2 regions of the Luteococcus sediminum genome follow, and region 2 is predicted to be linked to the other one. Evidence: predicted binding sites of a transcription regulator. Region 2 holds the regulator's gene; the other holds the start of a gene.

The links. The regulator HrcA, encoded in region 2, represses chaperone genes, less so after heat shock. The targets are predictions, from matches to a motif close to TTGGCACTCGNNNNNNNCGAGTGCCAA.
Positions count from the first base shown of each region.
Region 1: a site for HrcA is predicted at 4,147-4,173, ahead of groL (chaperonin GroEL). Genes of this name have one in related genera too.

Region 1 covers NZ_BAAGQL010000013.1:317,424-328,884, forward strand. Annotated here, with positions in the region: gene ACYVKA_RS08355 (YfhO family protein) at 1-519, shown strand, start outside; gene ACYVKA_RS08360 (copper homeostasis protein CutC) at 464-1,189, opposite strand; gene ACYVKA_RS08365 (esterase/lipase family protein) at 1,531-1,917, shown strand; gene ACYVKA_RS08370 (alpha/beta hydrolase) at 1,824-2,282, shown strand; gene groL (chaperonin GroEL) at 2,403-4,025, opposite strand; gene ACYVKA_RS08380 (CsbD family protein) at 4,316-4,543, opposite strand; gene ACYVKA_RS08385 (DUF3263 domain-containing protein) at 4,661-4,936, opposite strand; gene manA (mannose-6-phosphate isomerase, class I) at 5,109-6,278, shown strand; tRNA gene ACYVKA_RS08395 (tRNA-Thr) at 6,357-6,432, shown strand; gene ACYVKA_RS08400 (class I SAM-dependent methyltransferase) at 6,472-7,119, shown strand; gene ACYVKA_RS08405 (O-acetyl-ADP-ribose deacetylase) at 7,119-7,634, shown strand; gene ACYVKA_RS08410 (DedA family protein) at 7,638-8,336, opposite strand; gene ACYVKA_RS08415 (glycine C-acetyltransferase) at 8,457-9,746, opposite strand; gene tdh (L-threonine 3-dehydrogenase) at 9,762-10,787, opposite strand; gene ACYVKA_RS08425 (putative quinol monooxygenase) at 10,898-11,182, opposite strand; gene ACYVKA_RS08430 (ABC transporter ATP-binding protein) at 11,377-11,461, shown strand, end outside.
Region 2 covers NZ_BAAGQL010000050.1:211,913-223,373, forward strand. Annotated here, with positions in the region: gene ACYVKA_RS16365 (MBL fold metallo-hydrolase) at 1-101, opposite strand, end outside; gene ACYVKA_RS16370 (hypothetical protein) at 181-492, shown strand; gene hrcA (heat-inducible transcriptional repressor HrcA) at 595-1,617, shown strand; gene dnaJ (molecular chaperone DnaJ) at 1,629-2,816, shown strand; gene ACYVKA_RS16385 (16S rRNA (uracil(1498)-N(3))-methyltransferase) at 2,816-3,589, shown strand; gene tgt (tRNA guanosine(34) transglycosylase Tgt) at 3,586-4,857, shown strand; gene ACYVKA_RS16395 (PAC2 family protein) at 4,871-5,803, shown strand; gene ACYVKA_RS16400 (GNAT family N-acetyltransferase) at 5,870-6,604, opposite strand; gene ACYVKA_RS16405 (nucleoside hydrolase) at 6,654-7,673, shown strand; gene ACYVKA_RS16410 (HAD family hydrolase) at 7,739-8,383, opposite strand; gene ACYVKA_RS16415 (queuosine precursor transporter) at 8,380-9,126, opposite strand; gene ACYVKA_RS16420 (GNAT family N-acetyltransferase) at 9,278-9,760, shown strand; gene ACYVKA_RS16425 (DUF6297 family protein) at 9,964-10,803, opposite strand; one part of gene ACYVKA_RS16430 (IS3 family transposase) at 10,916-11,461, opposite strand, start outside.

The DNA.
Region 1 (11,461 bases), on a different contig from region 2:
TTGCAGGTCCAGCTGGCAGGGCGTTTCGCGGCGCTCACCTGGCAGGACGATGCCACGGGAGAGCAGCGTCAGGTGAAGACCGACGGCAACCAGATCATCACCGTCCAGCCCGGGCGCACCACGGTGCAGGTCAAGGCCATCAGACCGATCACCCTGCATCCGGGAGACCTGGCCTGCCTGGACCTGGCCGAGCTGGAGAGACAGGTCGACGCCACCCAGGTGCCGGCAATCACGGCGTCACCTGGCCGCATGGCAGCACGATTTGCCACTCCCGTCAGCGGGGAGGTCGTGCTCGCGACCGCCGCCCAGGAGGGATGGAGCTGCCACGCGGACGACCAGCCGGCCCCCACGGCCTCACGGGCGGGGTTGCTCACGGTCCCGGTCGAGAACGCGTCGGTGGTCGAGTGCCGCTACCGCACGCCAGGGCTCACAGCAGGACTCCTGTGCAGTGGCCTCGGCCTGGTCATGGCCGTGGGCTTCGTGGTCCTGCCGAATCTTTGGCGAGTTCGTCGTCGATGAGCTCCCGCCAGGTGCGCACCAGCGGAGCGTCCACATAGGCCTTGTACTGGCCCAGTGGGCGCGCCGCCTTGCCGATGTGGAAGGAACGCACGCCGGCCCGCGCCAGCCAGGGGACGTGTTCGGGGTGCAGCCCGCCGCCTGCCATCACCAGCGACGCAAGGCTGGGGTCCGCGGTGCACCGGGCCAGCAGCTCGTCGAGCCCGTGCTCGACGCCTCGAGCTGATCCGGCAGTGAGCACCTGGTCGAGCCGAGGCAGTCGGGGCAGCACCCGCCAGGCCTTGTCGGCGTCAAGCACCTGGTCGACGGCCCGGTGGAAGGTCCATGGGCAGTCGGCGGTCTCGGCGAGCGCGACGCAGACCTCGGTGTCCACCTCGTCATAGCCGTTGAGGAAGCCGAAGACCACCCCGTCGGCGCCCGCGTCGCGATAGGCGTTCACCAGGCCCTGCAGCCGGACGAACTCCCCGCCGTCAGTACCGAAACCGGGCCGCAGCCGCACCATGGGCCGCAGCTCCACACCGGTGGCGGCACGCACCTTCTCCACCATGGCCGGCTCGGGTGACATGCCGCCGTCGTCGAGGGTGCCGAGCAGTTCGATGCGGTCCGCACCACCATCCTCGGCGCGACGGGCATCGGCGTCGTGCAGGCAGATCACTTCGAGCAGTGCGGGCATGGCTTCATCGTGCCCGGCCCGGCCCTGAACGTCGAGCCCCTCAGCGGGCCCCGTAGTGCGACGGTTCCTGTCACGGTGGGCGTGACATGGCTTTGGAGGCTGGTGGTGCCGCGAGGACGAGTCCTAGCCTCAGCACCGCCGGCACCGTGCCGGCCATCCACCACAGGAGCACTTCATGCGCAGCACTCGTTGGGGCGGCCTCGTCGCCGCCCTGGCCCGTGCCACCGGACTGGCCAGCACCCCGGCCCCGCCCGGGCCGTCGACCTTCCCACCCCGGACCAGCCAGGTGGACTGGCAGCACCCCACTCCCCGGTGGCTTCCCAGCCCACGGGCAGGGCCCGGTGCACCGGCTGTGGACCACCGCCTCGATCGCCGCGAGCACCCGTCCTGGAATGGTGCCGCAGGGCGCCAACGACTTCTCCTGCCGGCCGCGCCCCGGTGAGAACCCGGTCGTGCTCGTGCCGGGCACCGGCGAGGACACCTTCGCCAACTGGAGCTGGATGTCGTCGATGCTGAGCCGCGACGGCTGGTGCGTCTACACCTTCACCCACAACCCGTCGACGGGCCCGGCAGGCCGGCTGCAGGAGTCGTCGGCCTTCTCCGGCGACATCCGCAGCTCGGCAGCAGTGCTGGCGTGGTGGACACCGTCCGGGAGCGCACCGGCGCCGAGAAGGTGGACCTGGTGGGCCACTCACAGGGTGGCGGACCGCTACCGCGGGCCTACCTGAAGTGGTACGGCGGCACCGCGAAGGTGGGACACCTGGTGGGCATCACCCCGTCGAACCATGGCACGACGGCCGGCGGTCTGGCCCAGCTGCTGCGCGACACCAATGCCGCCACCAATGGCTACCTGTTCGACCATGCGAAGCGGCACAACATGATGGCCACGCCGCAGCAGCTGGCCGGCTCCAGCTTCCTCACAGAACTCAATGCCGGGGGCCTCACCCAGCCGGGCGTGCGCTACACGGTGATCGCCTCGCGGCACGACGCCACCATCACGCCGTGCACGAACTCCTTCATCCGCGAACCCGGTGTGGTCAACCAGACCCTGCAGGACTTCTGCCCGGCCGACACGCCCGGGCGGTGCCGGTGAACTGCACCCGGGTGCCGGCCCTGGGCTGAGCAGTCGGGCTCCCGGACAGGCCGAAGGGCGGCTCCCCTGGTGGGGAGCCGCCCTTCGGACGTGGTGCGACTGTGCGTCAGCAGGGCTGGATCAGAAGCCCATGCCGCCCATCTCGTCGCCACCGGGCATGGCCGGGGCAGCCTTCTCGGGCTGGTCGGCGATGACGGCCTCGGTGGTGAGGAAGAGCGCCGCGATGGAGGCGGCGTTCTGCAGGGCAGAGCGGGTCACCTTGGCCGGGTCGATGATGCCCGCCTCGACCATCTTCACGTACTCGCCGGTGGCCGCGTTGAGGCCCTCGCCGACGGGCAGGTTGGCGACCTTCTCGACGATGACGCCACCCTCGAGGCCGGCGTTCAGCGCGATCTGGCGCAGCGGGGCCTGGGCGGCCTGCAGCACGATCTGGGCGCCGGTGGCCTCGTCACCCTCGAGCTGGTCGAGCTTGACGTTCTTGGCGGCCTGGATCAGCGCCACGCCACCGCCGGGGATGATGCCCTCCTCGACCGCAGCCTTGGCATTGCGGACGGCGTCCTCGATGCGATGCTTGCGCTCCTTGAGCTCCACCTCGGTGGCCGCGCCGACCTTGATGACGGCGACGCCGCCGGCCAGCTTGGCGAGGCGCTCCTGCAGCTTCTCGCGGTCGTAGTCGGAGTCGGAGTTCTCGATCTCCTTGCGGATCTGCGAGACGCGACCGGCGATCTGGTCGGCATCGCCGGCGCCGTCGACGATGATCGTCTCGTCCTTGGTGATGCGCACGCTGCGGGCCTGGCCCAGCAGCTCCAGGCCGGCGGTCTCCAGGGAGAGGCCCACCTCGGAGCTGATGACGGTGCCACCGGTGAGGATGGCGATGTCGGCCAGCATGGCCTTGCGGCGGTCGCCGAAGCCGGGGGCCTTGACGGCCACGGACTTGAAGGTGCCACGGATCTTGTTGACGATCAGGCCGGCCAGGGCCTCGCCGTCGGTGTCCTCCGCGATGACCAGCAGCGGACGGCTGGACTGCATGACCTTCTCGAGGACGGGCAGCAGCTCCTTGAGCGAGGAGACCTTGCCGTCGACCAGCAGGACGTAGGGGTTCTCCAGCTCCGCGACCATCGACTCGGTGTCGGTGACGAAGTAGGGGCTGATGTAGCCCTTGTCGAAGCGCATGCCCTCGGTGAGCTCGAGGTCGAGGCCGAAGGTGTTCGACTCCTCGACGGTGATGACGCCTTCCTTGCCGACCTTGTCCATCGCCTCGGCGATGATCTCTCCGACGGTGGTGTCGGCGGCGGAGATCGACGCGGTGGCGGAGATCTGCTCCTTGGTCTCGACGTCGATCGCCATGGTGCCCAGCTCGTCGCTGATGGCCTTCACGGCGGCCTCGATGCCCTTCTTCAGGCTCATCGGGTTGGCCCCGGCGGTCACATTGCGCAGGCCCTCACGGACCATTGCCTGGGCCAGCACGGTGGCGGTGGTGGTGCCGTCGCCAGCGACGTCGTCGGTCTTCTTGGCGACCTCCTTGACGAGCTCGGCACCGATCTTCTCGAAGGGATCCTCGAGCTCGATCTCCTTGGCGATGGACACGCCGTCATTGGTGATGGTGGGGGCGCCCCACTTCTTCTCCAGGACGACATTGCGGCCCTTGGGGCCGAGGGTGACCTTGACCGCGTCGGCGAGCGTGTTCATGCCACGCTCGAGCCCGCGGCGGGCCTCGATGTTGAATTCGATCAGCTTTGCCATGGTCTTTCGGGAGTCCTCCCGCGTCAGGGGCCGTGGGCCCCGGGTGTGTGTCAAATGTCTGGGTCGAGGTCATCGGATGCCCGCGACGGACGGCCCCTGGGGCCTCATCGTCGACCTCTGGTTGGCACTCGGTCGAGCCGAGTGCCAAGTCCATTTTTAGCACTCGCCACCCACGAGTGCAAAGATCTCGCGCCCTGTCACGGCTTTGTGGCGGTGCCCACCGACCAGACACGGCGATGCCCGGCCCCTGCGGGGGCCGGGCATCGCCGCAGCGTGTAGAGCTGGCTACGTCAGTTGTTCTGGTCGCCGACGATGTCGTTGGCCTTGCCCTTGACCTCGTCAACCTTCTGGTCGACCTTGTCCTTGGCCTGCTCGACCTTCTGGCCGGCCTTGCCGTCGAACTCCTGGGCAGCGCCCTCGGTCTGCAGACGCTCGTTGTCGGTGGCATCCCCGGCGGCCTGCTTGGCCTTTCCGGCGATCTGGTCCTTGGCGTTCTCGAGCTTGTCACCGATACCCATGGAATCCTCCTCCTTGCGTCCCTTCGGACGCTACGGCGTGCGTTTGACCCAACGCTATCCCGCAACCGCCTGCCCAGGAAGGACTTCCGCGGCCGGCGAAATCCGTCGCCTGATGTCTCACCGCACCAGGGGTGCCGCAGAACGGGCCAGGCGGCGCTGCTCGCGAAGGCGGCGCAGGCGCCGCACGAGCAGCGGCTGGTGGGCCAGCGCGGCGGGATGGTCGAGCAGCTGGTTCAGCACCTGGGTGTAGCGCGGCAGGGACATGTCGAAACGATCACGAACCTCCTGCTCACGTTGTGCCTGGTCGAGCCGGGAGGCGTCCTGTTCGAAGTCGAGGATGGCCTGCTGCCACTCCTCCAGGGGTTTGTCGGGCAGGGCAATGGGTTGGGACATGGGCTCGATCCTAGGCGCCGCCACCGACAACCGCAGTCAGCGGCGACCAGCAGCCACCATCCTGAGGAAGGACCAAGCAGAGCCCTTGGCAACTCGGCGCGAAGGACCCCCCACCTGTCAGACTGGGACGCGCAGCATCCCGACCCTCCTCCCACCAGAAGGATCCGCACCCATGCAACCGATGGCTGGAACCATCCAGAACTACGTCTGGGGATCAACCACCGCGATCGCCGAGATCCTGGGTCACGAGCAGACCGGTGAACCCCAGGCCGAGTACTGGCTCGGGGCACATCGCAGCGCTCCGTCGGTCGTCGCCGGACAGCGACTGGACACCTTGGTGGCCGAGCATCCCGAAGTGGTCGGCCAGGCCAGTGTCGAGCGTTTCGGGCCGGTGCTGCCCTACCTGTTGAAGATCCTCGCGGCGAACCAGCCCCTCTCGCTGCAGGCACATCCCTCGCGGGAACAGGCCGAGACCGGTTTCGCCCGGGAGAATGCCGCGGGCGTGGAACTCACCGACCCGACGCGCACCTACAAGGACGACTGGCCCAAGCCGGAGCTGATGCTCGCCCTGACCCCCTTCGACGCCCTGTGCGGCTTCCGCGAGCCGCTGCGCACCGCGGAGCTCTTCGAGCAGCTCGGCATCGCCCAGCTCGACCAGATGGTCGCTCCCCTGCGCCTGCGGCGTGGGGCGGCGGGGCTCGCCGAGGTCTTCCTGGACGCCCTGGGCCGCGACGAGGCCCACCAAGGCCTGGTGGACGAGACGGTGGCCCGCTGCCTGGTGCACGCCACCGAGGAGGGCGAGTTCGGCGACTTCTGCCGCACCGCGGTGATGCTCGACGAGTTCTACCCGGGCGACAGCTCGATCCTGGCGGCACTGATGATGAACCGCTTCACGATGCAGCCCGGCGACGGGGTCTACCTGCCTGCCGGCAACATGCACGCCTACCTCAAGGGCACCGGCATCGAGATCATGGCCAATTCCGACAATGTGCTGCGCGGCGGGCTGACCACCAAGCACATCGACGTCGACGAGCTGGTCGCCGTGGTGGACTTCGACGCCGCCCCGGTGGAGCTGGTGCGCGGCGAGCAGCAGGCACCGGGCCTGCTGCACTTCCCGACGCCCGCCCCCGAGTTCTCGCTGTGGCAGGTGCAGCCCGCCGAGGGTGTCGACGTCGAGCTGCCGGCCACCGATGCCGGTCGCGTGCTGCTGGTGGTCGACGGGGAGGTCCGTGACGCGAAGGGCACTCGCCTGGGCAAGGGCGAGTCGGCCTTCATCACCGCCGGGGAGGCCGTCACGCTGTCCGGCTGTGGCACCTGCTTCCTGGCGGCCCCGGGCCTCTGAGACGGGCTCGCCGAACCGGGCAGCTTGTCCTGACTGGCCGCCCACCGGCACAATTGAGCGGTCGGCCACGGTCGGCACGCCTCCGTAGCTCAGTAGGTAGAGCGCCTCTCTTGTAAAGAGGATGTCGCGGGTTCGACTCCTGTCGGGGGCTCCATGACGATCCGCCCTGTGCACTGCGTGACAGGATGGACGGGTGACTGATCCCACCACCACTTCCCAGCCCTCCCCCACCGGTGTCGAGCCGGGCACCTGGGAGCGCATCGTCGCCCAGAACCCCGAGCACCCGCGCAACTACGCCGAGCGCTTCCGCCGGATGGCCGCCGAGGGTGCCGACCTGTTGGGCGAGGCCCGTTTCGTCGACGCGATGGCCCCGCGCGGGGCGCGCATCTTGGATGCCGGTTGCGGCCCGGGCCGGCACGCCAGCTGGCTCTCCGAGCGTGGTCACGACGTGGTGGGCGTCGACCTGGACCCCACGTTGATCGAGATCGCCGGCCAGGAGGCCCCCGGGCCGCGCTATGTGGTGCAGGACCTGACGCTGCTCGACCTGCCCGCCCAGGGCATCAGCGAGCCCTTCGACGTGATCCTGTGCGCCGGCAATGCGATCGCATTCCCGGCCCCGTCGAGCCGTCCGCGGATCCTGGCCAACCTGGCCCGGCACCTGGCCCCCGAGGGGCGGTGCGTGATCGGTTTCGGTGCCGGCCGCGGCTACGAGTTCTCCGACTTCCTCAACCAGGCGGCCGCGGGCGGGCTGGAGCTGCAGCTGGGCCTGTCCACCTGGGACCTGAAGCCCTTCCGTGAGGACTCGGACTTCCTGGTGGCCGTCTTCGGCAAGGCCCGGTGATGGCCACCACCTTGGAGGTGGTGCGCGGCGACATCACCTCGCTGGCGGTGGACGTGGTGGTCAATGCCGCCAACTCCGGCCTGCTGGGCGGGGGTGGCGTCGACGGCGCGATCCACCGCGCCGGCGGGCCCGAGGTGCTGGCGGCCTGCCGCGAGCTGCGACGCACGAGCCTGGTCGACGGCCTGCCTGCCGGCCAGGCGGTGGCCACCACGGCGGGACGAATGCCGGCCCGGTGGGTGGTGCACACCGTCGGGCCCGTCTTCAGCAGCCGCGAGGACCGCTCGGACACGCTGGCCTCCTGCTACCGGGAATCGCTGCGGATTGCCGACGAGCTCGGTGCGCGCAGCATCGCCTTCCCCACCATCTCGGCCGGCGTCTACGGCTGGCCGATGGACGATGCGACGCGGATCGCGGTCCACACGGTGCGTGCCACGTCGACGCGGGTGGAGCGGGTGCTCCTGGTGGCCTTCAACGAGCAGGCGGAGCGGGGCTACCGGGTGGCGCTGACCGGCTGAGGCTCAGCGGGCCTTCTTGGACTGCGACCAGAAGGTGGAGCCGAAGATGAAGACGACCAGGGCGATGGCCACGTAGTTGGCGTACTTGGCGTACTCCTTGAGCAGCACGACGGCGGGCTCGCCCACGCTCCACCCGAACCAGAAGTAACCGAGCAGCCAGCAGGTGCTGGCGACGAAGTCGAGCGCCATGAACTTCTTCCAGCTCATGCCGGTGGAGCCGGCCAGGACGAAGATCACCTGCATCAGCGGCAGCGGGATCGGCACGTAGGCGACGAACATGCCCAGCCAGCCGAGCTTGCGGGCCCAGCCCTCGGCGCGCGCATAGTTCTTGGCGGCCCGCTTCGACTGGCCGGCCCAGACCTCGATCATGCCGCGGCCCCAGAGCTTGCCGGCCCACCAGAAGACCCAGTCGAACTTGATGCTCATCAGCGATCCGAGCGCCAGGTAGAACCACCAGTGGGGCGCGAGTCCCTGGCTGGCCAGGGCGCCCATCGCCGCCGTGCCGGAGCGTGACCCGGTCAGGGCGACGAGCAGGGGCGGGTTGAGCCCGAGCAGCCATCCGCGCAGCGGCAGCATCGCCAGTCCGAAGAGCCCCATGAAGGCGATCCAGGCCATGCACGCCTTGTCGGCGCGGCCGGGTTCGTGCTTCCACGGCAGGCCCTCGTTGTCCCACCAGGCCTTCGCGTCGTCGGCGGTGGCCATCGTCACGGGCGCTGCACCCACGGCGGGCTCGTCGGTGGCGTCCGGCGCGGGGCGTGCCCGCCAGGGGTCGGGGCTGCTGGTCACCGCGCCAGCGTACCCGCCCCCTGGCCGTCGGCAGCCTCAGCCGACCTCGGCGCGCGCCTTCTCGAAGGCGGCGACGGCGGCCTCCAGGTCCTCGCGGCTGAGGCGGGCCGACATCTGCGTGCGGATGCGCGCCTTGCCCTTGGGCACCACCGGGTAGCTGAAGGCCCGCACATAGATGCCCTCGGCCAGGATGATGTCGGCCATGGCGGCGGCCTTGACCGCGTCACCGATCATGACCGGCACGATCGCGTGGTCGCTCTCGGGGATCTCGAAGCCGCGACGGGTCATCTCCTCGCGGAACCAGCGGGTGTTCTCGTTGAGCTGCTCGCGCAGGCTGTCCGACTGCTCCAGCAGCTCGATGGTGGCCAGCGTCGCACCCGCGATGGAGGGGGCCAGCGAATTGCTGAACAGGTAGGGCCGGCTCTTCTGGCGCAGCATCTCGACCACCTCGGAGCGGGCGCAGGTGTAGCCGCCGGAGGCCCCACCCAGGGCCTTGCCGAGGGTGCCGGTGATGATGTCCACACGGTCCTGCACGCCGTAGCGCTCCGGGGTGCCGGCGCCGTGCGTGCCGACGAAGCCCACGGCGTGGGAGTCGTCGACCATCACCAGCGCGTCGTACTTGTCGGCCAGGTCACAGATCTCGTCCAGCGGCGCCAGGTAGCCGTCCATGGAGAAGACGCCGTCGGTGGCGATCACGCGACGCCGGCAGTCCTGCGAGGCCTTGAGCTGCTCCTCCAGGTCGGCCATGTCACGGTTGCGGTAGCGCAGGCGACGGGCCTTGCTCAGTCGCACGCCGTCGATGATCGAGGCGTGGTTGAGCTCGTCGGAGATGATCGCGTCCTGCTCGCCGAAGAGGACCTCGAAGAGGCCGCCGTTGGCGTCGAAGCAGGAGGAGTAGAGGATCGTGTCCCATTCCCCCTCGCCCTGGGAGCTCTCGGGCGCGGGGGGATCGAAGGGGGGTCGTCCCCCCTCGCCCTGGGAGCTCTCGGGCGCGGGGGGATCGAAGGGGGGTCGTCCCCCCTCGCCCTGGGTGACAGGATGCAGGAAGCCGGTGATCTTGCTCTCCAGCTCGGTGTGCAGGTCCTGGGTGCCGCAGATGAAGCGCACGCTGGCCATGCCGAAGCCCCAGCGGTCCAGGGCGTCCTTGGCGGCCTGGACCAGTGCCGGGTCGTCGGCCAACCCCAGGTAGTTGTTGGCGCACAGGTTGACGACCCGTCGTCCCTGCACGTCGATGTGGGCGCTCTGGGCGCTCGACAGTGGCACCTCCACCTTGTAGAGGCCCTGTTCCTTCAGCTCGGCCAGTTCGGCGGCCAGCTCGGTGGTGATCGTCCTGCTCACGGCTCAGCTCCAGTCCATCACGACCTTGCCACCGCGGCCGTTGCCCGCGATGGTGAAGGCCTCTCGGTATTCGGTGTAGGGCAGGCGGTCGGTGATCACACCGGAGATGTCCAGCCCGGATTCCAGCAGCACGGTCATGGCATACCAGGTCTCGAAGATCTGGCGGCCGGTGACGCCCTGCAGGGTCAGCATGTTGAAGATGATCTTGCTGAAGTCGATCTCGGTGGGTCGCGCGGGGGTGCCCAACAGGGCGATGCGACCTCCGTGGGTCATGTTGTCGATCATGTCGGACAGGGCCCGCCCCGAGCCCGACATCTCCAGGCCGATGTCGAAGCCCTCGCGCATCTTCGCGCTGTCGAAGATCGACGACAGCGGCGTCTGGGCGGGGTTGACGGCGTGGACCAGCCCCAGCGAACGCGCCAGCTCCAGACGCTCCTCCGACAGGTCGCTGATCACCACGTGCCGGGCCCCGGAGAACTGCGCCACCAGCGCGGCCATGATCCCGATCGGGCCGGCACCGCTGACCAGCACGTCCTCGCCCAGGGCCGGGAACTGTAGTGCGGTGTGCACGGCATTGCCGAAGGGGTCGAAGATCGCTGCGACGTCGGGGTCGACGTCGACGCGGTGCTCCCACACATTGCCGGCCGGCATGGCGAAGTACTCACTGAAACAACCGGGCACCATGTAGCCGATGCCCTGGGTGTTGCGGCACAGGTGCCGCTTGCCGGCCAGGCAGGCGCGGCAGCGGCCGCACACATAGTGGCCCTCGCCGCTGACGAACATGCCGACCTTGAGGTCCTCGACGGCGCTGCCGAGCTCGACGATCTCGCCGCAGAACTCGTGGCCGATCGTCAAGGGGGTGGGCACGACCCGCTGTGCCCACGGGTCCCAGTGGTCGATGTGAAGGTCCGTGCCACAGATCCCGGTGCGCAGCACCTTGATCAGCACCTCATTGGGCCCGATCGTGGGCTCCGGCACGTCGACGAGCTCGAGCCCGGGCTCGGGCCTGACCTTCACCAGCGCCTTCATCACTTCTCCTCACGCCATCGTGGGACCGCAGGACATTCGGTCGTGCCCCCGATGCTAACCAAGTCCTTCGCCTGCGCGCGGGTGGGGCGCAAGGAACGGGGGCGCCGTGATCAGAGCGTGGTGAAGCGGTGCGTGGTGCGCGGCTCGGCCATCAGGTGGCTGACCGCCTCGCGCCAGGCCAGGAAGTGCGCTTGGGTCTTGTGCGACTCGACGTCCTCGAGGCTGCGGTAGTGCTCCACGAGGCAGAAGCGGGTGGGATCGGCGAGGCCCTGGACGAGTTCGAAGTGTTCCACGCCGGGCTCCTGGCGACTGGCCTCGGCATTGCGCTGGCTTGCGGCGATGAACTCGTCGACGCCTTCGGGAGTGGTGTGGACAAGGCAGTGGGTGATGATCATGTGGCCCCTGTCTGGGTGGTGGTGTGGACCCATCATCGCACCGGCCACAGCGGCTCTTCAGCCCAGAATCGGGGACCACTCTTCACCTGCTGTTCATCATGTGCAACCCTTGGAGACGTGGACAGAAGGCCGTCCACGATTTTTCCACTACGGATCGTCGGGCACGTACCTGCCCGTGGAGAGGAAGTGTGGCAATGGCCACCGTCAGTTTCAGGGACGCTTCGCGCGTCTACCCGGGCGCCGACCGCCCCGCCGTCAACAAGCTCAACCTCGAGATCG
Region 2 (11,461 bases):
TGGCCGACGACCAGGCCGACGTTGACGCTGGCCGGCTGGCACTGCACCACACAGATGCCGTCGCGGACCTGCTGCCACTCACCGATCGAGAACTCACGCATGCGCACGAGCCTACTGGTGTCAGATGGCCGGTAGCGTGGGCCCCAAGACCGCACGCCCACCAGCAGTAGGGAGCACCTGATGGCACGTCCCGAGGTCGTCTGCATCTGCGGATCCACCCGCTTCGCCGAGCAGATGCACCAGGCCAACCGGGCCCTGACCATGGCCGGCGCGATCGTCGTCGCCCCGGGCGTCTTCGTGCACGCCGAGCCGGACTTCGAGGTGACGGCCGAGCAGAAGCAGGCGCTGGACGAGTTGCACCGGCACAAGATCGACCTCGCCGACCGGGTCCTGGTGGTCAACCCCGGCGGCTACATCGGCGACTCGACGCGCGCCGAGATCGACTACGCCCGCCGCACCGGCACGCCGGTCTCCTTCACCGACGAGGGCTGAGAGCCAGCCAGCACGACGCAGGAGCACGCCGTTGCGGCGCGCTATATTGGCACTCGCAATGCGTGAGTGCCAGCCGGGTGCCCGCCGGAGCGAGGAGGGATGATGCTGGACGACCGCAGGATGGACGTGCTCAAGGCCATCGTCACCGACTACGTCTCCAGCAAGGAGCCCGTCGGCTCGAAGGCCCTGGTGGAGCGCCACCAGCTGCGCGTCTCCCCGGCGACGGTCCGCAATGACATGGCGGTGCTGGAGGAGGAGGGCTACATCACCCAGCCCCACACCAGCGCCGGACGAATCCCCACCGACAAGGGCTATCGCCTGTTCGTCGACCGGCTCGCGACGGTCAAGCCGCTCTCGGCCGCCGAGAAGAGGGCGATCCGCACCTTCATGGAGGGCGCGGTCGACCTCGACGACATCGTCATGCGCACCGTGCGGCTGCTGGCGCAGGTCACCCACCAGGTGGCGATCGTGCAGTACCCGACCAGCAGCAGCACCCAGGTGCGCCACATCGAGCTGGTGAGCCTGCACGCCGACCGGATCCTGCTGATCCTGATCAACTCCAATGGTCGCGTCGACCAGCGCTCGGTGGAGCTGCCGGACCACTCGGAGGAGACGCTCGCCGTCCTGCGCACCCGGCTGAACGAGGCCGCGGTCGGGCTCACCCCGGCCAGGGCCGTCGAGCAGCTGTCGCTGCTGTTGGTGGACGAGATTGCGGGCGCCCAGGGGCTGCGCGAGCGCGTCGTGGTGGCCACCCTGCTGGAGATGCTGGCCGACGATCCGTCGACCCGGGTCGCGGTGGCCGGTGTGCCGAACCTGAGCCGCTTCGGCGACCAGTTCGAGACCACCGTCAAGCCGGTGCTGGAGGCCCTCGAGGAGCAGGTGGTGCTGCTGCACCTGCTGGGCGAGGCAGCCACCGCCGCCGGTGACGTCACGGTGCGCATCGGGCAGGAGAACCCCTTCGAGCGCCTCCAGTCGACCTCACTGGTCGCCAGCACCTATGGTTCACCGGACGAGTCCTGGGCATCGCTCGGGATCGTCGGGCCCACACGCATGGACTACCCCTCGACCATGGCCTCGGTTCGTGCCGTGGCCCGTTACGTTGGCCGCTTCCTGGCAGAAGGATGACAGACACACCCATGAGTTCCGACTACTACGAGATCCTCGGCGTCGACCGTGATGCGACGCCCGAGCAGATCAAGAAGGCCTACCGCCGCATGGCGATGAAGATGCACCCGGACGTGTCGAGCGAGCCGGATGCCGCCGACAAGTTCAAGCAGGTGCAAGAGGCCTATGAGGTGCTCTCCGACCCGCAGAAGAAGGCCATCTTCGACCGTGGCGGCGACCCGATGGGTGGCGGCTTCGGCGGCATGGGCGGGGCCGGTGGCTTCGGTGGCTTCCCGGGCGGCGGTTTTGGTGGCGGCTTCGACTTCACCAACCTGGTCGACGCGATGTTCGGCCAGCAGGCCCAGCGCGGCCCCCGTTCGCGCACCCGTCGCGGCCAGGACGCGCTGGTGCGCCAGTCGCTCGACCTGGCCGAGGCCGCCTTCGGCGTCACCAAGCCGCTGAAGGTGGAGACGGCCGTCGTCTGCCCGCGCTGCACCGGCAGCGGCTGCGCCGACGACTCCGAGCCAGTGACCTGCACCACCTGCAATGGCCACGGAGAGATCACGCAGATCCAGCGCTCCTTCCTGGGAGACATCCGCACCTCGCAGCCCTGCCCCAACTGCCGCGGCTACGGCACGGTCATCCCGCACCCCTGCGGCGAGTGCTCCGGCGAGGGACGCGTGCGTTCCAGTCGCACCCTGAACGTCAAGATCCCCGCCGGCGTGAGCACCGGCAACCGCATCCACCTTGAGGGCGAGGGCGAGGTCGGCCCCGGCGGCGGTCCGGCCGGCGACCTCTACGTCGAGCTGGTCGTCAACAGCCACGAGGTCTTCCAGCGTGACGGCGACAACCTGGAGATGGTGCTGCGCATCCCGATGACGGCCGCGGCACTGGGCACGACGGTCGACGTCGACACCCTGGAGGCCGAGCGCGAGGACTTCGACGAGGACGCCAAGCGACTGACCGTCGAGATCCCCGCCGGCACCCAGGGCGGCACCCGGGTGAAGGTCGACGGCCGGGGTATCCCGCGCCTGCGCGGCAATGGACGCGGCGACCTGGGCATCACCTTCGTGGTGCAGACGCCCACCAAGCTCGACTCGCACCAGAAGGACCTGCTGGCCCAGCTGGCCGAGGCCCGCGGCGAGATCAAGGTCAATGCTCATGTGCACAAGGGCAAGCAGGGGGTCTTCGACCGTCTCAAGGAAGCCTTCGGCGGCTGATGAGCGACGCCCTCTTCCTCGCGCCCCTGGTCACCGGCCACGGCGCCGAGGCCACCGCCGGTGACCGGATTGCGGTCACCGGCGACGAGGGACGCCACGCGGCCGTCGTGAAGCGGATCGAGCTGGGGGAGTCGGTGCTGCTGGCCGACGGCCATGGCCGCGCCGTGCGCGGACCCGTCGTGGAGGTCTCCCGGCAGGGGATCGTCGTGGAGGTGGCTGAGACCCTCGCCACCCCCGAACGGTCCCACCGCTGGGTGGCGGTGCAGGCCCTCGCGAAGGGCGACCGATCCGACCTGGCCGTCGAGACCATGACCGAGCTGGGCGTCGACGAGGTGCTGGCCTGGCAGGCGAGCCGTTCGATCGTGCGCTGGAGCGCCGAGAAGCAGGCCAAGGGCCTGGCCAAGTGGGGTTCCACCGCCCGCGAAGCCACCAAGCAGTCGCGCCGCTACCGCATCCCAGAGGTCGGGTACGCGACGACCAAGCAGCTCGTGCAGCGCATCGAGGCGGCCAGCCTGGCGCTGGTGCTGCACGAGTCGGCCACCGCCCACATCGGCGAGGTCCAGCTCCCGGCCGGGAGCACTGACAGCCCCGCCGAGGTGCTGTTCATCGTCGGACCCGAGGGCGGCATCAGCCCCGCGGAGCTGGCCGCCTTCCGCGAGGCAGGGGCGGTTCCAGTGCTGGTCAGCGATGGCGTGCTGCGCACCTCCACGGCCGGGGTCGTCGGCCTGGCCCAGCTGCAACTACTGGCCTCGACCACCCGGGAGTCCCGATGAGCTTCTCCTTCACCCCGCGCACCACGCTGGCCAATGGCGTCGGCCGCACGGGCACCATCAGCACCCCGCACGGCGAGATCCAGACGCCTGCCTTCATCGCCGTCGGAACCAAGGCGACGGTCAAGGCCGTGCTGCCCGAGGCCGTCAAGGAGCTCGGCGCCCAGGCCGTGCTGGCCAATGCCTACCACCTGTATCTGCAGCCCGGCAGCGACCTGGTGGACGAGGCAGGGGGGCTGGGCCGCTTCATGAACTGGGACGGCCCCACCTTCACCGACTCGGGCGGCTTCCAGGTGATGAGCCTGGGCGCCGGCTTCAAGAAGGTGATCGCGATGGATGCCAGCCGCGTCACCAATGACGACGTGATCGCCGAGGGCAAGGAGCGGTTGGCCCACGTCGACGATGACGGCGTCACCTTCAAGAGCCACCTCAACGGCGACCTGCACCGCTTCACCCCCGAGGTGAGCATGCGGGTGCAGCACGAGCTGGGCGCCGACATCATGTTCGCCTTCGACGAGCTCACCACCCTGATGAACACCCGCAGCTACCAGGAGAGTTCCCTGGAGCGGACCCGCCGGTGGGCCGAGCGCTGCCTCGCGGCACACCGCAAGCTCACCGAGGAACGCGTCGGCAAGCCCTACCAGGCCCTCTTCGGCGTGCTGCAGGGCGCGCAGTACGAGGACCTGCGCCGCAAGGCGGCCCGCGACCTGGGCTCGATGGAGGTCGACGGCCAGAACTTCGACGGCTTCGGCTACGGCGGTGCGCTGGAGAAGGAGAACCTCGGCACCATCTGCACCTGGATGAGCGAGGAACTGCCCTTCGACAAGCCACGCCACCTGCTCGGCATCAGCGAGCCCGATGACTTCTTCGCCGCCGTGGCGGCCGGCGCCGACACCTTCGACTGCGTGAACCCGTCCCGCGTGGCGCGCAATTCGGCGATCTACACCGCCGAGGGGCGCTACAACCTGTCGACGGCCCGCAACCGCCGCGCCTTCGAGCCGCTCGAGGACGGCTGCGACTGCTACACCTGCACCCACTACACCCGGGCCTACCTGCACCACCTGTTCAAGGCCAAGGAGATGCTCGCCTCGACCCTGGCGACCATCCACAACGAACGCTTCACGGTGCGGCTGGTGGACTCGATCCGCGACTCGATGGACTCGGGCGACTTCGAGGCCTATCGCGACGACTTCCTGGGGCGTTTCTACGCCTCCAAGGTGGCCGCCGCGGGGAATGCCGTGGCCTTGCCCAGCGTTGAGACCAGTGACTGAGAGAGGCGATGGAATGCGTGATCCGAGGGAACTGTACGAACTGTCCGGCGCACCGGTCTACGGTGCCCCTGCACTGGTGGCGCTGAGCGGCTTCATGGACGCGGGCCAGGCCGCGCAGATGGCGTCCCAGCACCTGATCGACACCCGCCCGAGCCGCATCATCGCCCGTTTCGACGTGGACCAGCTCGTGGACCACCGTTCGCGTCGGCCGCTGGTCACCTTCGACCGTGACCACTACACCGACTACCAGCCGATGGAGCTGGCGGTGCGGGTGGTCACCGACGATGCCGGCAAGGACTTCCTGCTGTTCACCGGGCCCGAGCCGGACTACCAGTGGGAGCGTTTCTGCGCCGCGGTGGCCATCCTCTTCGGTGAGCTGGGTTCGACGCTCGCCATCGGCATGCACGGCATCCCGTGGGGTGCGCCGCACACCCGGCCGGTGGGCCTGACCGCGCACTCGATGGACCCGCAGCTGATCGCCGACTACCCGACGATGCACGACAAGGTGCAGCTGCCCAGTTCGGTGGAGGCGCTGCTGGAGATCCGGTTGCCCGAGGCACACATCCGCACCGTCGGCTTCAGCGTCCACGTGCCGCACTACCTGGCCGGGGGAGAGTTCCCCGCGGGCTCGGTGCGCCTGCTGGACAGCGCCGCCGACGCGGCCGAGCTGTCCCTGGCGATCCCCGACCTGCGCAGTGCCGCCGACGCCTACCTGCGCGAGATCGACCAGCTGGTGGCCCAGAACCCCGAGAACGCTGAGGCGATCGGGCAGATGGAGGCCGCCTACGACCAGGCGACGGCGGGGCGCGAGATCGTCGGCCCCGACAAGCAGCCCAAGGTCAACGAGTCGGAGCTGCCCGACGGCGACGAACTGGCAGCCGAGTTCGAGAAGTACCTCAAGGACACCGACGACAAGGGTGGCAAGGAGGGCGGCTTCAGCCTCTGAGCTCCCCACCACATCGTTGTGAGGGCGAAATGATCCGACACCGGATCATTTCGCCCTCGCTTCGCGTCACAGGCTTTCGTGCTTCCGGGCAAGCTCGGCCACGAGATCGTCGCTGGCGCGGATGCCGCCGGCCTCGACGCGGGCCAGGGCCATCCCGGTGGCCCGCAGACGATCGAGCGCGGCCTGGTCCTTGGCACGGAGGGCCTGCGCCTGGGCCCGGTGGAGCTGGCGGCGGGTGTCGGGGTAGGTCTCGAGCCACTCGTCGAGGGTGATCCGGTACTCCACGACTCCCTCCTCCCGGCCCGGCACCGGGTCCTCGTGAGGCCATGGTCTGTGGGAACACTCCCGCATGCCGATTCGCTCCATCACGCGGCGGGAGGCGGCATTGACCACCATCGTGTCGGCGGTCACCGTGCGGGCGCTGAGCTGGTCGAAGGCATGCTCCAGCAGGGCACGCGACCCCTCGGTGGCCAAGCCCTGACCCCAGTGGTCCGGGTGCAGCCGGTAGCCGAGTTCGGGGGTGAAGATGTCGCCCTCCGCTCCGGCGCGCAGGTGGAACCAGCCCAGGAAGCTGCCCTCGCTGGGGCCTTGGGCGGCGTCGACAGCCGCGAACCAGCCCATGTCGTGGTGCAGGCTGTTGACCGCCAGACAGCGTCGCAAGCCGGCCTCGGACTCCTCACGGGTGCGGTGCGTGGTGCGCAGGAAGCTCAGCACACCGTCGGCCTGGTCGAGGGCGTGGAAGTCGTCGAGGTCACCGAGTTCGAGCGGGCGCAGCAGGAGGCGGGGCGTACGGATCAGCATGCAGACATTGTGACCCGTGCGCACGAGCCCCGTCGGGCAGACTGGGCGGGTGAAGATCCTGGCCGACGTCGACACCGGCATCGACGATGCCTGCGCCCTGCTCCAGCTGTGTGGACTGCCCGACGTGGAGCTGATGGGCGTCACCACCACGTCGGGCAACACCACCGCGTCACAGGCGGCGCTGAACACCCTCGCGGTGCTCGACGTGGCGGGCCGGCCCGAGGTGGAGGTGTGCGTCGGCACGCCGGAGCCCCTGGTGCGGCCGCTTGCCACCACACCGGAGACCCACGGTCCCGGGGGCATCGGCTATGCCGCCCTCGACGACCTGGGGGACCGCCTGTCGACGCGCCACTGGCTGGAGCTGTGGCGCGAGGCGCTGGAGGCCGAGCCGGGCGAGGTGACGCTGCTGGTGACCGGCCCGACGACCAACCTCGCCGTGGCGTTGCGCGAAATGCCCGAACTGCCCCGACTGGCACGGCGCATCGTCATCATGGGCGGCTGCTTCTGGCACCTGGGCAACACCACCCCGACGGCGGAGTGGAACACCTGGTGCGATCCCGACGCGGCCAAGCAGGTCTGCGAGGCCTTCGAGGGGCTGCCCGAGCAGCAGTTGCCCATCTGGTGCTCCACCGACCAGACCGAGCGCATCGAGTACCGCCCGGAGCTGCTCGACGACCTCCTGGTGTCGTGTGGGGCATCCCCGGTGGGTTATTCGGCGGGCCGAGCTCGGGTCGAGGAAGCCGAGGCCAGGACGGGGCACCGCGCCCTGGACCTGCTCACCGACGCCTTGCGCTTCTACTTCGAGTTCCACCACGACTACGACCAGGGCTACGTCGCCCACCTGCACGACCTGTTCGCCGCGCAGGTGGCAGCCGAGGTGGCGACGGTCGAGCTGGCGACGACCGTGATGGACGTCGAGGCCAGCTCCGACCTGTTGCGGGGCACGACGGTGCGCGACGACCGGCAGATCTGGGGCCGTCGCCCGAATGCCCGGGTGGTGGTCGACTGCCGCCCCGACCAGGTCTTCGCCACCTTCGCCGGTGGCCTGCAGCGACTGGTGGCCGGCTGAGACGGTGCGGCGCCGGCCCCCTTGCGAGAGGGTCGGCGCCGCCGGTGTGGTGGCCGGGTGCTGCGTCAGAGCCCCAGCAGGGGTCGCAGCTCGTCAACTCCGGCCACGACGCGCTCGGGCGCGAGGCCGAGCGACACGAAGGCCTCGGCGTCGAAGAGTCCCGTGGTGACGGCCACGAAGTCCAGTCCGGCCTCGTCGGCCGCCTGGGCATCCATCAGCGCATCGCCCACATAGTTCACGTGGTCGACACCCTCGCGTGCCAGCTGGTCCAGCGCGGCGTCGAAGACGCGCGGGTCGGGCTTGTGGTGGCCGGTCACGTCGGCCCCGTGCACCAGGGCCAGACGCGGCATCGGGAAGCCGCAGCCTTCCAGGTCGGCCAGCGCCATGTCGGTGTTGGTGGAGGTCACCACGCCGACCGCGACGTCCTGGTCGAGGAGCTCCTCGACCAACTCGACTGCTCCCGGCACTGGAAGTTTGCGGAAGCGCTCGGCCGAGGCCTTGTTGGCGGCCCGCATCGCCTCGACGGTGTCGGCGTGCTGGTAGAGCAGGCCGATCATCTCGTCGAAGGGCTTGCCCCAGTGCTCGGCCAGGGTGGCGTCGTCGAGCGTGATCCCGTAGGACTCCTGGGCGACGTGGCGGTGGTGGGCCCACTTGACCTCCCGCGTGAGCAGGAGGGTGTCGTCCATGTCGAACAGGACCGCGCGGCTCACAGGGCCACCTGACGGCCGTGTGCCATTTCGTAGGTGGGTTCGACGCGCTTGAGGTACTTGATCACCTGCAGCGTGATCGGCACGACGCAGATCTCGACGAGCACCTTGTAGAAGTAGCCGGTGACGGTGTAGTTGGTCAGCTCGGCCAGGGTGATGGTGCCGGCGAAGGCGATGGTGCAGAACAGGGTGGTGTCCACCAGCTCGCCCAACAGTGTGGAGGTGATCAGGCGAAAGGCCACCTGGCGTTCGGCGAAGCGGCGCTTGAGGCGCACCACCACCAGCGAGTTGAGCAGGTTTCCGGCGAGGTAGCCGGCGAACCCGGCCAGCGCGATGCGGGTGGCCGGGGCCAGCACCTGGTCCCACGCCTCGAAGCCCTCCACGGGCGTGGTCCAGCCGACCACCTTGTAGGTGGCCGCGGCCAGGAAGGTCATGGCGAAGCCGGTCCAGATGGCACGCTTGGCGCGCTGCCAGCCGTAGACCTCGGTCATGATGTCGCCGACGACGTAGCTGAGGGGGAAGAGGAAGGCTCCGCCGTCGAAGATGAGCGGGCCACCGCCGGCGAACAGGTCGCTGATGACCGGAACGGTGGGGCCGACGAAGAGCTTGGTGGCGGTGACGCCGGAGATCAGCAGCAGGCCGACGAAGACGGCCACCACGATGTCGTAGTAGGTGTGGGGGACTCGGGCGTACTCGACGCCCTGTCCAGAGGCGGGCTCGGCCGCGGTGTCAGTGGAAGTGGTCACAAGCCGTCATCCAACCATTCGGGGGCGCCTGACGGGCAACTCGTCCACGATCGCGTCGGGGTCAGCTGCTGGGGCCGGATTGGACGGCGCCTGGTGTGCGCGGTGGAAAATCAGTGGCGCTCCCCGCCTGCACGGGAGGACGGTTGGGCGTATGGACACTGCGAAGGTCATCGCCCGCCGCGTGCTGGATGAGCCGAAACCAACCCCGAGTGGCTGGACGCTGGACTCCTTGGAGCAGGTGGGGGAGCAGGACTTCAATCGGGTGATGCTCCGGGCCAGTGATGGTGACCCCTACGACACCAGCACCCCGGAGAGCGCTGAGGCGGATTTTCGCGAGTTGGTCGAGGCGGCGGGGGGCCAGTTCGATCCGCGAGGGTGGTATCTCGTCCGGGACGACCGTGGCGACGTCGGTGTCGTCCTGCCGCAGGTCTTCCCTGACGAGCCAACCACCGGCACCTTGTTCTATGTCGCCGTGGTGCCCGAGCGCCGAGGAGAGGGACTGGGCCGGGCCTTGCACCGGTTCGGCCTGTCCGAGCTGGCCAGGCGCGGGGCCAAGGCCTACGTCGGTTCCACCGATGCGACCAACGAGCCCATGATCGCGATCTTCACCGCCAACGGCTGCAGCCTCTCCTGAGAAGCCAGCTGGGGTCGGACGTCAGTCGGGCACCGTCGATGGTTTGCCTGCGGGCCGCAGATCCAGCGGTTGCGTCTTCCAGGAGCTCATTGCGGGTGGCGTCGTCCCGTCACCTGATACCCCTACCACGACGCGGAGCAGTAGCCGCCGCCCCAGCCCTCACCATGTTCGTTGGGGGCAGCATGGGGATGTGTCCGTAGTGTCTAGCGGAGGCCTGCCATCAGCACGACGAGGACGACGACGTCCCAGCCGCGCGCTGCCGTGAGGATGGCTCCCAGTGGGATCGCGCCCGCCTCGGTCATGACCAGCCCAGTGGCGAAGTCTGGTGGTGGCGTCGAGACCAGGCGCAAGGCACCGGCGAGTGCGGCACCGTTCAGGACCACCGACACCGCCAGGGCCACGAGAAGCGCAGTGCCGACGCCGATAAGCAGTCCGGCGAGCACCAGTGAGTTCACGAGCGCCACCGTCGCGGCGCCCGAGCAGCTGGCAGCGTCCCAGGTCCAACCGGCCGGGAAGTTGCGGCGCGCTCCGCTGGATGATGCCATCACGCGTCGCATCGTCATGGCGGCAGCCAGGATCGGCATCAAGACGACGGCCGGCCACAGCGCCAGCGACGGAGCTACGGCCATGGCTGTCACACAGCCCAGGTCCACGACAACCAGCCCCACGATCAACAGCCAGGGCTGACGCAGGACGGCTCGTTGCACGTCGTACCAGGCCACTGCGCGTCGTCCACGTCCAAGGCCATGGAGGCGGTTGTGGGGATTTCGCGCGGTGCGGCGGCTGACCAGGTCGAGGACCAGACCAGTGTCTGCGCCTTGCGCGCCACCAGTCAGGGCAGTGCGGCCTCGGGCGGCGCGCAGCAGGTCGTGACGTGATATGTCGCCCAGGCAGCGCCAGGCCTGGAAGCCAGCCATCGCCACGAAAGCCACCAGAACAGCGACCAGGATCCACGCGTCAGTGGTGATCGCCACCATCATCAGTGCCGCCAGCACCGCGCCGGTGTCGCCGATGCCGAGACCCTGCTGGTTCAACAACATCATCAGGACCGCCGACAAGGGTGTCAGGGCCACTGCCACCGTCCAACCGAGTCCGGGCGACAGGGCGAGCCACACAGGGGCCTTACCCCTGGATCGTGGACACGTTGATGTGTGATTACGCTGCGGTGGGCAGCGTAGCGGCCCGGCGGGCCTCGTAGGCGTTCGGGGACAGGTAGCCGCACCAGGAGTGGCGACGGCGAGTGTTGTAGCGGGTGAGCCAGCGAAAGACCTGCCGGCGACACAACTCGGGCCCGGCGAAGGTGGCAGCGCCGGTCAGGACCTCGCGTTTGAGGGTGGCATTGAACGACTCGGCCAAGCTGTTGTCAGCACTCGTCCCGACCGCCCCCATCGACTGGGTCACCCCAAGACGCTGGCAGAGCTTGGCGTAGGCCTGGGAGGTGTAGACCGACCCGTGGTCGGAGTGGAAGATCGCCCCGCGCAGGCTTCCCCGTTCGGCGGCAGCGGCTTTCAAGGCGTCTTCGACCAGCTCGGTGCGCATGTGGTCCGCAATGGCCCAGCCGACCAGCTTGCGGGAGTAGCAGTCGATCACGGTGGCCAAGTACCAGTTCCCACCCCCGTGCAGGGGCAAGTAGGTGATGTCACCGACATAGCGCTGGTTCGGCTTCTCGGCGGTGAAATCCCTGCCAAGCAGGTCGGGGAA